One region of the Cetobacterium sp. ZWU0022 genome, then DNA from elsewhere that is predicted to be linked to it. Evidence: riboswitches for the same ligand, from Rfam matches in the RefSeq annotation. Region 1 holds a riboswitch; each other region holds the start of a gene.
The links. Region 1 has a riboswitch for cobalamin ahead of L988_RS09570 (cobyric acid synthase). Riboswitches for the same ligand answer to the same signal wherever they lie in the genome.

Region 1 (4,295 bases):
TAGATACAACAACGGAAATAAGAAGAGATAAATCTAAAAATTCATGAATTTTTTTAATATCCTTTTTTCCCCAAAGTTGTGACATAAAGATAGAGGCACCCATACCAACTCCAGCAACTGAGTAGAAGAAAATCATATAAAATTGATTGGATAATCCAACAGCAGCAATTTCGCTTTCTCCGAGTTTTCCAACCATGATGTTGTCTAATAAGTTTAATGATGCCGTAATCAAACTTTGTAAAATGATTGGAATGGCTAGAGCCATTAACATTTTGATAAAGCTTTTTTCAAATTTAAATTTTTGAATCATATAACACTCCTTTTGTAAATTAAAGAGCAGATGGGTTATAAGCTGCCCATCTGCTCTTTTTATTTGTAATTATTATTTTTTCTTTTTTGCTTTGGTTTTAATTTTTTTCTTTGGTTTTCTAACGCTTCTTTCATCTTTATATTCAACATAAGATTTGATATGTTTATATTTCTCTATTAAAAGAGGGTTTTTAGCTACTGAGAATCCAAATTGTCCAATAGGTTTTTTAGACATTGGGAAATACTCTCCGTGGCAATAGTTTATTAAGTTAGCCCATTCGAAGTGAATCTTTCCCTTTTCATCGATTATATTTTTATTTATATGAGATCCAACAACCTCAGCTAAAAATAAATCATGAGTTCCTAGAGGTATGATTTGTTTAACTTTACATTCAATGTTTATAGGAAAATCCTCGATATAGGGTGAATTTACATGATGTCCTGGCTTTGAAGTTAAACCAAGATGTTTTATTTTATCGACATCTCTACCAGATATAACTCCACAATAGTCGGTTTCTCTAACTTGGAAAGTATTTGGAAGATTAACGGTAAACTCCATAGTTTCTTTTATATATTCATATGATAATCTTTCAGGTCTAATTGAAATTGAAAGCATAGGTGGGTTTGTACAGATAGTACCAGTCCATGCAACGGTAAAAGCATTTTCTTTACCATCTTTATTTTTAGATGTAATAACTACAGCTGGAACAGGATTTAAAACTACACTTCCTTTAAATAGTTCTTTAGTCATTTTGATTCCTCTTTCTTTAAATGTTTTATCTTATCTTTTTATTATACATCAATAATTATTCGATGTCTAGTTTCTGAAAGTAAAAAAAAGCTTGTAAAATTAAAAGAAACATTATATTAATATAGAATACTAAAAATAAAAAAGAGGTGAAAAAATGAAAAGATTAAGATGTGATGTTGGATTTGCGGATAGTTTATTGTTTTTATTAGGGTGGACACTATTAGTTGTAATAACTTTTGGATTGGCTTCACCATTCTTTTTATTCTCACTAATAAAGTTTATGATTAATAAAACTGTAATAGTGGAAGAGTAATAGATAGTTAAAAGGAGTGAATGAAATGAAAAAGATATTAATTGTATCAATATTTTCAGTTTTAATTTTATCAGGTTGCTCTAATGTAGGTTCTAATACAATAGGCTCAACAACAGTTGGTGCAGGAGCGGGAGCATTGCTAGGGCAAGCTATCGGTGGAGATAGTAAGGCTACACTTTTAGGAGCCGGAATAGGTGCAGCGGCAGGAGCATTAGTTGGATCAGTTCAGGATCAAACTCAAACGATAAAAGATGTGAATCAGCAACCGTATTACCAGCAACAACCACAATATACTCAGCCACAATATAATAACCAATATAATAATCAGCAAAATACAAAACCGTATTATAGTCAACCGTATTAAAAGATTAAAGAGCCTTCAATTGAAGGCTCTTTTTGTTATAATCTCTAACACAAATGACTAAAGATAGGTTTAAATGCATTATTTTAGTTTTGTTTATAAACGATAAATTTTAAAAATGATTGACTTGTACATTATCATTATGTATAATTATGATAAATATGTATAGTATTAATGGTTCAAGAAGTTGATTAAAAGGAAAGATGAGTGAAAATCTCACACGGTCCCGCCACTGTAAGGAGGACGAAATTAGACTAAGCCACTGTAATTTTATGGGAAGGCCTAAGAGTAGGATGAATCTGAGTCAGGATATCTGCCATCAATATTTTAAGAAAATATAAAATCTGCGGTGAACAGATTTATATTTAGATTTGTTTACATTCAATTCTAATTATAAAAATTTTATTCACTTTCGCACTTTTATATTTCCGCTAAACTTCAATTAAAGTTAGGAGAAAGATATATGAAACATAAGAATATAATGGTTGTTGGGACATCTTCAGGAGCAGGGAAGAGCATAACAGTAACGGGCTTATGTAGAGCATTTTTTAAAGACGGACACGCGGTATTACCTTTTAAATCTCAAAACATGGCACTGAACTCTTATATAACAAAATCTGGGCATGAAATGGGAAGAGCTCAAGCTGTACAAGCTGTAGCTTGTGAAGTGGATGCTCACTATACTATGAATCCTATTTTACTAAAACCAACTGGCGATAGAAGAATTCAGGTTATTGTAAATGGAAAATCTATCGGAAACATGGGTGGATTAGAGTATGGAAGTTATAAAACAGAGTTAAAAAAAGATATAATGCTTGCATATGATTATATAAAAAATAACAGTGAAATATGTGTTGTTGAGGGAGCTGGTAGTCCTGTTGAATTAAATATAAAGCAAGATGATATAGTTAATATGGGGTTAGCTGAGATGATAGATGCGCCTGTTATTTTAGTTGCAGACATTGATAGAGGTGGAGTCTTTGCTTCAATTTATGGGACAATTTGCTTGATGGAACCAGATGAAAGAGCTAGAGTAAAAGGTGTGATTATAAATAAGTTTAGAGGAAATGTTGATATATTAAAACCAGGGTTAAGTAAAATCGAGGAGCTAACAGGAGTTCCAATCTTAGGAGTTATGCCATACTTTGAACTAGACATAGAGGATGAGGATGGTGTTACAGAGAAGTTTAATAAAATAAAAAATAAAAAAGGTGAGATAAATATTTCGGTTATAAAATTGAAACATATATCAAACTTTACAGATATAGATGCTCTTTCAATAAATGAGGATGTAAATATAAAATATATTACATCAGCTCATGAATTAGGAGATGAAGATTTAATAATAATTCCAGGGTCTAAAAATACCATAGATGATTTGAAAGATATAAAAGAGAAAGGGATCGCTCAAGAGATTATAAAGCTTTCTAGAAGAGGCATTCCTATTGTGGGGATATGCGGAGGGTTTCAAATTTTAGGAGAGAGAGTTTTAGATCCGTATGGTATTGAAGGAGATATAAAGGAGCTACCTGGGTTAGGTCTTTTAGATATAGAAACTGTCATGGAAAAGGAAAAAGTTACAACTCAATACTCCGGAGTATTAAATGGTAACAGTGGTTTATTAGAAGGTATGGGAAGTATTTTTGTAAAGGGATATGAGATTCATCAAGGAGTTACATCTGGAAAAGAGATTTCGTGTACAGAGGATAATAGATTGATTGCAACAGTAAATGAAAATATATTTGGAACTTATCTACATGGAATTTTTGATAATACTGAGTTTTCTGATTTTATTTTAAATAAAATTAGAGAGAAGAAAGGTCTTGAAAAAAAAGAGTCTGAGATGGATTTTGATGAATATAGACTTCGTGAACTAGATAAATTAGAAGAAATATTTAGAGAGAATATAGACATGAAAGCTATTTATAAGATTTTGGAGGGCGAGGTATGAGCTTCACATTAAAATTTTTAATAGCGTATGTTTTAGATTTGATGTTTGGAGATCCGTATTGGTTTCCACATCCAGTTAGATTGATAGGTAACTATATAAATATAATAGAAAAAAATATCTATAAATTTAAAAATAAAAAATTTTGGGGAGCTATTATGGCTATAGTTGTTATAATTACAACGGCAATAGCTTCTTATTATATAGCTAAAAGCTCAGAATACTTAGAAATTTTCTTTCTTTATACAACTTTAGCAACAAAAAGTTTAGGAGCTGAAGGTATAAAAGTTTATAAAATTTTAAAAAGTGGCGATTTAGAAAGAGCTCAAAAAGAGCTATCATATCTTGTAAGTAGAGATACAGGCGAAATGGATGAGGTTCAAGTTGTGAGAAGTACAATGGAAACTATAGCTGAGAACTCTGTGGATGGGATAATAGCACCGATGTTTTATGCTTTTTTGGGAAGTTTAGTAATGATTGATGGAGTCTCTTTAGCATTACCTTTAGCTATGGGATATAAAGCTATAAATACTTTAGATTCTATGGTTGGATATAAAAATGAAAAGTATATTGATTTTGGAATGGCATCTGCAAAAATAGATGATCTCTTTAA
Region 2 (4,295 bases), on a different contig from region 1:
CTATCCCATCTTGCACCAGCTAAGCTTCCCGATATCCAAAACATAGCTCCTCTCAACTGAGCTTCATTTTTAGCTGTTGTAACTAAAAAAGTAGTAACTCCCGAAAAAAGCGAAGACACGGCTACCCCTATTAATACAAGTTTTGTACTAGAGTATCCTCCATTTCCAGCTAAATAAAAAACTAAAAATGCTGTCAGTGTTCCAAATATAAAAGCCCCTATCCCTGGAGAAAATCCTATTCCTAGTAATCCTCCTAAAACAATTGATATCACAGCTCCAGTACTAGCTCCAGAGGAGATTCCCAAAATATATGGACTTGCCAATGAGTTTTTTGTCAATGCTTGCATTAGTATTCCAACTAATGACAATCCGCCACCACTTAAAAGAGATAATATGACTCTTGGAACTCTCAAATTCCACACAATCATCTCTGTCGACTTTTTCCACTCGATAGAAAAAATCTCTCTATTCAAACTTTTGTTTATTATAATCTTCCAAACATGCAATGGTGATAGAGAAACACTTCCTACTGTAACAGCTATAGTTCCTAAAATAAATATTAAAGTCACTGAAATTAATATAAGATTTTTGCTCTGCACTCTCACTTTTGCTCCTCACTCAACCCTTCTGAAATTTTTTCAATTCCTTTACTCACTTTTATTCCCGAAGATAGATAACTTAGAGGTATTCTTATAAATCTATCTTTTTTTACAGCTTCAAGCTCTGATATTGGAGAACGATTTTTTAAGAAATCTATCTTTGACTCATAACTTTTATCTCCATAATCTATAACAATTATTGCTAAGGGATTCTCATCTAATATTTTCTCCCAACTTCCAGTTCCAAAACTAAAGCTACTTTTTCTAAAAATATTTTCAGCTCCAGCTATTTCCATCATTGTATTTCCTATTCCATTTCCTCCAATTACAAATGGTGCTGACTCTTGACTATCATAAGCAAATATTTTAATCTTTTTCTTTCCTAAATTTTTTGATTTCACTTCTTCTATCTCTGACTTCATATTTTTTACAACTTGATTTGCATTTTTTTCAAGATTAAATCTTTTTCCAAAATATAAAATATCCTCATAGATATCATCTATATTTGATGTTTTTTGAGATTTTGTAAAAAAAACTTCTACTCCATTTTCTTTTAATTCTTCAATAGTTCCTAGATTTTTAGGTGTTGCTATTGATTGCCATCCTGTTAAAAAAGTTGGATTCAATGAATAAAATAACTCTTTTGTTGGGGCTCCTGCTGCTAAAACAGGAATTTTATTATATTTCTGTTGGAGCTCTGGAAGAATCTCATCATCTAAAAAAGATGTTCCAATCAAATAATCTTCTGCTCCTATAGCCAACAACATCTCAGTTGTAAATTGTGATGTTGATACAACTCTTATAGAATCACTTGAAAAGGTAAGCGTAGTTAGTAATAAAAATAAAAATAATTTTTTCATATTCTTTCTCCTTTGAATAAAAAACGGAAGAGATTATCTCTTCCAAGTTTAATGGCTTGCTTTTCTCCCTCTTGCATATTCAGCTTTTTTTACAAGAATATCTTCAGGTCTTATATTTTCTAACTCTCTAGCCTTTTCAATAAAAATATTTTGAACTCTTTCTATTTCTCCTAATCCTTTTAAGTTTAAAGATACTTCAAACCCATTCTCTTCTAAAGCCTCTTTCCAGTCTTCAGCTATATCATTTTTTGCATGATCTCCAGCAACAAACATAAGAGGCATAAGTGTAACCTTCTCTTTTCCATCTTTCTTTAGCTCTTTAACAACCTTATCTAACCCTGGATATCCCTCCACAGTTCCTACATAAATAGGTTTTTCTAAATCTCTAGCTATATAATCTAACATAGGATATGTTGAGTGTGCTGGATGTTCCGTTCCATGACCTATCATAACGACAGCTTCACTTTTCGATAAATCTCCTATCTCATCTTCTAAAACTTCTAAAAGATGAAAGTAATCTTCTACTGATGTCAAAAGTGGAGTTCCAACTCTTATATCTTCAAATCTATCTGTAAAACTTTCAACTTCTCTTTTTAATGCTTCCATCTCTGTTCCATTTATTATATATGTTGGCTGAAGGATTACATGCTTATATCCCTCCACCAGTAATTTTTCTAAAATTTGAGTTGTATTTAAATTTTCTATTCCTCTTTTAGCTAAAATTCTATTTATTATTCTTGAAGTAAACACTTGATAAAAATCCAATTTTGGAAACTCAGCCTTTATCTTTTTATTTATAACATCTATTGTTTTCTCTCTAGTATCCTCGTGTGTAGTTCCAAAATGAGCAACTACAACCGCTCCTTTTTCTAAGTCCTTATAAAAATCCATCTTCTCTCCTCATATACATTTTTTATAGTAATACAAATTTTTCACCAATAAAAAAACCTCTCTTTTATCAATGAATTTTAAAGAGAAGTCAAATATATCAATATTATGCTTCTCCGTCCTCGCAGAATCTTTAATAATGGCAGGTCTCCTGACTTAGATTCATCCTACTAACAGCCCTTCCCAAAACTTTTCATTTCAGTGGTATTACTGCTTTTGTCCTCTATACAGTGGCGGGACCGTTTGAGATTTACACTCAATTCCCTTTTAATCTATAGAACCATTACTCTTCTTTATATGTAATATTAACACTTTATCGTACAAATTTCAATCAAATTATCTAAAATTTATAACATTATCATCTATTATTTATATTATTTATATCTTAAAGTATTGACTTTTATATATAAAAAAAGTTACTATTAAATTAATAACACACAAAGGAGATAACTCTATGAAAATAACTTCATCTAAATCTTTGTTATATTATTTAAAAAAAGAAAGAAAATTACTACTCTTTTTTCTTTCGATAAGACTAGCAATGACTGCTATAGATATCTACTCTCCTCTTTTAATAAAAAATTTAATTGATGAGGCCTTACCAACTAAAAATATAAATCTACTGCTAAAGTTTTCAATAATTTTAATAGTTTTATATATACTTCGTCTAGCTTTTGCAGTTCATTCTCAAGCTAATGGAAAACTTATGGGAAGTAAAATAAAACAATCCATGAGAAATGACCTTGTGAAGAAATTATTATCTCAACCTGCTGAATTTTTTAAAAAAAATCAAAGTGGTGATCTAATTTCTAGAGTAATAAGTGATTTAGATAGTGTTTCAACACTTTGTCACAGAGGATTAGAAGACTTTATATTTTCGGTTATTACAATTATTGCATCCATTTTCATTATGATTGATTTTGATTTAAAGTTATCTCTAATAACTTTATTTCCTCTTCCATTGACTCTTTTCTTTGTATATAAAGAAAATAAAAAAATGAAAGCTGGACATAGATTGGTACGAAAAAACTCAGGAATACTATCCTCTAATTTTCATGACACTCTAAGAACCATCTCATTTTTAAAAGATAATCATTTAGAAAAATATGCAGAAAATAAATTTCTAGAAAAAAATCAATCTTTATTGAATAGCGAGAAGGAAAATATGATTCCATCTAGTTTAATTGTTTCTGGAGTTACATTCTATTCTAATATAACCCAACTTATAATTATACTCGCAGGTGGATATCTATATATAAAAGATGGTGTTACTATGGGGATTATACTATCTTTCTTATTGCTTGTTGATCGATTTAGATTACGTATTATGAGAATGGTTGGCTTAGTTGATATTTATCAGAAAGGAATATCTGGAGTTAATCGTTTTAATGAGATTATAAATTTAAAAGATAGACCTGACGGTAATTTTGATTTCAACGAGCAGATTAAATCTATCGAATTTAAAGATATAAGCTTCTCTTTTGAAGAAAACAGTATTTTAAAAAACTTTAATCTAAAAATAAATAAAGGCGAAAAAATCGCTTTAGTCGGTGAAAGTGGAATTGGAAAAAGTACTACTGCTTCTCTTTTAAAAAGATCTCTTATTCCAACTGAAGGTAAAATCTTAATCAATGGAATTCCTTTAAACGAAATAACTTTTAAAAGTTATTTAAGCAAATTGGCCATTGTAGATCAAAGTGATTATATAATCAATGGAAGCATGATTGAAAACATTACTCTTGTTAAAGAAAATTTCTCAGATGAAGAGATAAAATTTGCAATCGATAAATCCTATGTATATGAGATTTTTGATAAGTTTTCTCTTGGAAAAGACACTATAATTGGAGAAGGAGGAGTTCATGCTAGCTCTGGACAAAAACAAAAGATTGCCATGGCTAGATTATTCCTAAAAAATCCAGATTTAATTCTCTTAGATGAAGCTACAAAT
Region 3 (4,295 bases), on a different contig from region 1:
AAATTCGGAAGGACTAAAATTGAATTTAGCTAAAGAAGCTTCATTGAAAATCGTTCAGGAAAATATAGAGAAGCAAGAAAGTTTAGAAAATGTTAGAATTGTTCCTTTAAAAGAGGTATATCCTAATATTTATATCGAGCAGTTAAATGATGATATATTTAATGATACGAAAGAGATTTATATAGGGTTAGAGTTGCCTCAAAACTTGGATTTAAATATGAATTATAGAATTGAGGGAGAGGTATTAAGTCTTAGTTACAATAGAGTAAAAAAGGTTTTGATTGATAAAGTTTTTATATTAGCTATGAAAAATGAAGTTTCAAAGACGATAGCCTTAGATAAATGGTATATACCTGGGCAAAAAATATATATTGATGATTTTAGAGAGGTTCAAGGGTATTATTTATTAGAGGAAACGGGAGTATTGTCTGGAAAATATAGTGGTCTTAAAATAAAAGTAAATGATATAGAAGAAGAGATAGATGAGTTTGGAGAAAGTGAAGAGATAGATTTAGATTTTGGAAGAATGAAAATTGAAAATGGAAGAGCTTCTATTTGTATTGATAAGTTAAATCATTTAATTCAAGGGTCGGAAATTAATTATAAAATTTTTGATAAAAATGAAAATATTATAGAGAGTGTTCGTTTAAAGTTTTATATAGAAAATTAGTTTATAAAATATTATTAAATAAAAAAGGTGAGGTGTGAAATTATGAAGAAATTGGTATTAGTTTTGTTTGCGATTTTTTTAATGGGAGGATGTTTTGCTAAAAAGGTAGATGTGTTATCAAAAGTTCTCGATAATACTTACAGTTTAGAGAATGTAATTGAAGAAAGTCAGATTGATGTTTTTTTTCAGAAGGAAAAAATAGTAGGTAATTCTGGAGTGAATAGATATTTTGCAACTTATAAAATAGATGGAGATAAAATTTCTGTGGGGGAAATAGGTACAACTAGAATGATGGGACCAGAAAATTTAATGTTACAAGAGCAAGGGTATTTAAAAAACTTAAAAGAAGCACAAGAGGTTAGAATAACAGAAAATGGAATTCGAATAGTTACAAAAAGTGGAGTGGAATTAAATTTTGTTAAGAAATAAAAAAATATTAATAAATATAATGATTTTGTTTTTACTCTTGTTGACAGGGTGCTCATCAGCTAAAATTAGTGAAAAAGAAAGACAGGTTAGAGTAGTTAAAATTTCAGGCTTTTACAACAATTGGAAGGGGACTAAATATAGATTAGGTGGAACTACTAAATCAGGAGTAGATTGCTCAGCTCTTATGCAACACTTATATAAACAGAAGTTTGAAGTTAGTTTACCTAGGACAACTGAAAAGATGTCCTTAGAAGGGAAAAAAATAAAAAATAGAACTCACTGGGAAGTTGGAGATTTGTTATTTTTTAAAATTGGTAGAAAAAAAATACGTCATGTAGGTGTTTATTTAGGAAATAATAGATTTTTACATGCATCAACCTCTAGAGGGGTGATTATCTCTGAGGTTGATGATTATTGGAGTAAGCATTTGTGGCAAGTTAGAAAGGTTTTGTAAATTATACCTAAATTGTTATTATATTTTAAATGTACAGATAAAGTTTTTGTTATAAAAAAATTATATTGGAAAATATTAAGTAAGATGTGTTAACATGTGAAGTACTAAAAAATAACATCTTAATATGGAAGTGTGGTTAAATTCCACTACGGCCCCGCCACTGTAAAATTGACGAAAGCACAAAAGCTCACTGAGGTAACTTGGGAAGAGGTGCGAGTAGGGTGAAATGAGTCAGGATACTTTTAAGATGATACTTCGAGGGAGGAAAAATGAATAGAAAAATCATGGTGCTAAGTCTTTTGACTTACACAACTTTGGCTTATTCAAAGTTAGATGAGAGGATTATAAAACTGGAAGAAAGTGTTATAACCACAGATAATTTTGAAACCAATATCAAAGAAACAGGAGCGAATATAACAGTTATAACAAGTGAAGAGATAGTTGAAAAAGGGGCTCAAAATCTTGTGGATATTGTAAGGATGGCACCTGGAGTTATTGTATCACATTATTATGATAGTATTAGATTTGATGTGCGTGGAGCAGGGAGTCCTGTTCATGCAGAAAAAAATACCATAGTAACATTGGATGGAGTACCTATAAAAGGAGATCAGATAACAAATATTCCAATAGCAAATATTGAAAGAGTAGAAGTTGTTCCTGGCGGTGGAGGGATTTTATACGGTGATGGAGCTATTGGAGGAATTGTAAATATTAGATTAAAAAAAATTGATTCATTTTCAGAGGGGAAAAATTATTCAGGGCATATATCAGGATCTGTATCAAGTCATGAATCTAATAAATTTGGTGTTGGTGTGAATACAAAAATGACAGAAAAAATTGCAACAAGTATTGGATATAACTCTAGCTTACAAAGAAGTGATAAAAGAGGCGATGAATATGGAGATATATTTAGTAAAAGAAAGAACTTTGTGCTAAGTACAAAATATAATTTAAATGATGGAGAGATTGACTTTAGATATACAAGAGATGAAAAAAAATATGCTAAAGATGGTGATGTACCAGAGGATATTTATGAAAATGATAGTAGAAATCCGGGGAATATTTCAAGAGGTGAATCACATAGCAATGATTATTACTTAGGATATAGATATGATTTGAGTAAAAAAACTCAACTATACTCTTATTTAGGTTTTTATGAAAAGAAATTTGAAACACACAACCCTAAAAAGGGGGAAATAAAGCATGAAGATGATCAAGAGAAAATATATGGAAAAGTTCAAGTGAAACATAATTATACAGAGAGTGATTATTTTATGTTAGGAACTGATTTAACTAAAGAGATTGCGACTCCCCAGAAAGAGAAAAAATTAGATGATTCAACAAAAGATAGTTATGGAATATTCTTAATGAATGAAAATAAAAGAGGTAAATTTACATTTTTACAAGGTGTTAGATACAATACTGCAGAGTATAACTATTATTTTAGAAATAGATCACCTATTCCAGAAGAGAAGTGGGATACTAAAAATAAGACAAAGTATAATGACTATTCTTACACTTTGGAAACGAGATATTCCTATAATGAATCAGGCGTTGTTTATGGAAAATTATCTAGAGATTTTAGAACTCCGTTAATATCAGAGATGCGTTATACAGTAAATGCTGAAAAATTAAACCCACAAACACAAGATACAATAGAGTTTGGTGTGAAAGATTATATAAATGATACATATATAAGTTTGTCAACATTCTATAAGATGACAAGAGATGAAATCTATTATAGTGGTGAGGAGTATTCGAATTTCCCATATTATAATATTGGAGATACTGAGAGATACGGTGTAGAAATTTTTGCAGAACATTATTTTGAAAAGCTTACTTTAAATACATCAATAACATATATATATCACAAAATAAAAGATTCTAAATTTGATAGTTTAAAAGATAAAGAGGTTCCTTTTATTCCTAATTGGAAATTGGGATTTGGTGCAAGATATGAATTTACACCTAAAATAGTTGGAAACGCAGATGTAATTTACTATGGAAGATATTTTGACTCGGATGATCCTACAAATATCAGAAAAAAGGATCAAGGAGATTATGCAACTGTTGATATTTCATTGTCTTATAAACCTTTAGAATCTCTTACATTAACTGGAAGAGTTAATAATTTGTTTGATGAAAAATATGCAACATATGTGGGATATTGGGATGATACAAGACAATATAATAGAGGGGATGGAAGAATTTATACGTTGGAAGCGACTTATAAATTCTAAGGTAGTTATGAAGAGGCTGAGAAATATTTTAAAGGAAGCTAAAGAAAAAATTGTAAAATTAAACGGTGAAAGAGTTTGTAATCAGACGAGTAATAGTTGTGGTTGTTGTAATTGGGATTATTCTTTGATATCTTTAAAAGAAAAAGCAGAGATATTAAACTTTATTAGTTCTAATGATATTGTTAAAGAGAAAATTTTAAGGAATAAATTAGAGGATAAGGCATGTTATTTTCATGATAAAGAGAGTAAAAGTTGTTTGATATATGATTTTAGACCTATATGCTGTAGATATATTTCTTATAAAATATATGAAAAGAGTGATTGTTTTAAAACTTGTTCTCCTCTTGAACCGTGTAAAAAAGGGAAATCAACTGTAATAAGAATTGAAAAAGAAGAGGTTTGCATTTATGATAAAATTTTGAAAAAGTTTTCTTTGGATGAGAAAGAATATTGTTTTATAGATGATAAAGCGATACCTGAATATCAGGAGTATAAAAAAGGT

Region 2: it holds a riboswitch for cobalamin, as region 1 does, so the genes downstream of both, L988_RS06755 (sirohydrochlorin cobaltochelatase) here and L988_RS09570 (cobyric acid synthase) in region 1, are expected to answer to the same signal.
Region 3: it holds a riboswitch for cobalamin, as region 1 does, so the genes downstream of both, L988_RS05445 (TonB-dependent receptor) here and L988_RS09570 (cobyric acid synthase) in region 1, are expected to answer to the same signal.

Annotation. Positions count from the first base shown of each region.
Region 1 covers NZ_JRJZ01000117.1:103,846-108,140, reverse strand. The annotation lists gene L988_RS09585 (MATE family efflux transporter) at 1-310, opposite strand, end outside; gene L988_RS09580 (flavin reductase family protein) at 383-1,060, opposite strand; gene L988_RS13695 (hypothetical protein) at 1,215-1,373, shown strand; gene L988_RS09575 (YMGG-like glycine zipper-containing protein) at 1,399-1,737, shown strand; cobalamin riboswitch at 1,893-2,070, shown strand; gene L988_RS09570 (cobyric acid synthase) at 2,198-3,685, shown strand; gene cbiB (adenosylcobinamide-phosphate synthase CbiB) at 3,682-4,295, shown strand, end outside.
Region 2 covers NZ_JRJZ01000083.1:22,316-26,610, forward strand. The annotation lists gene L988_RS06745 (iron ABC transporter permease) at 1-569, opposite strand, end outside; gene L988_RS06750 (ABC transporter substrate-binding protein) at 602-1,459, opposite strand; gene L988_RS06755 (sirohydrochlorin cobaltochelatase) at 1,508-2,350, opposite strand; cobalamin riboswitch at 2,471-2,647, opposite strand; gene L988_RS06760 (ABC transporter ATP-binding protein) at 2,802-4,295, shown strand, end outside.
Region 3 covers NZ_JRJZ01000057.1:3,339-7,633, reverse strand. The annotation lists gene L988_RS05460 (hypothetical protein) at 1-670, shown strand, start outside; gene L988_RS05455 (META domain-containing protein) at 713-1,099, shown strand; gene L988_RS05450 (NlpC/P60 family protein) at 1,086-1,553, shown strand; cobalamin riboswitch at 1,626-1,816, shown strand; gene L988_RS05445 (TonB-dependent receptor) at 1,823-3,793, shown strand; gene L988_RS05440 (hypothetical protein) at 3,753-4,295, shown strand, end outside.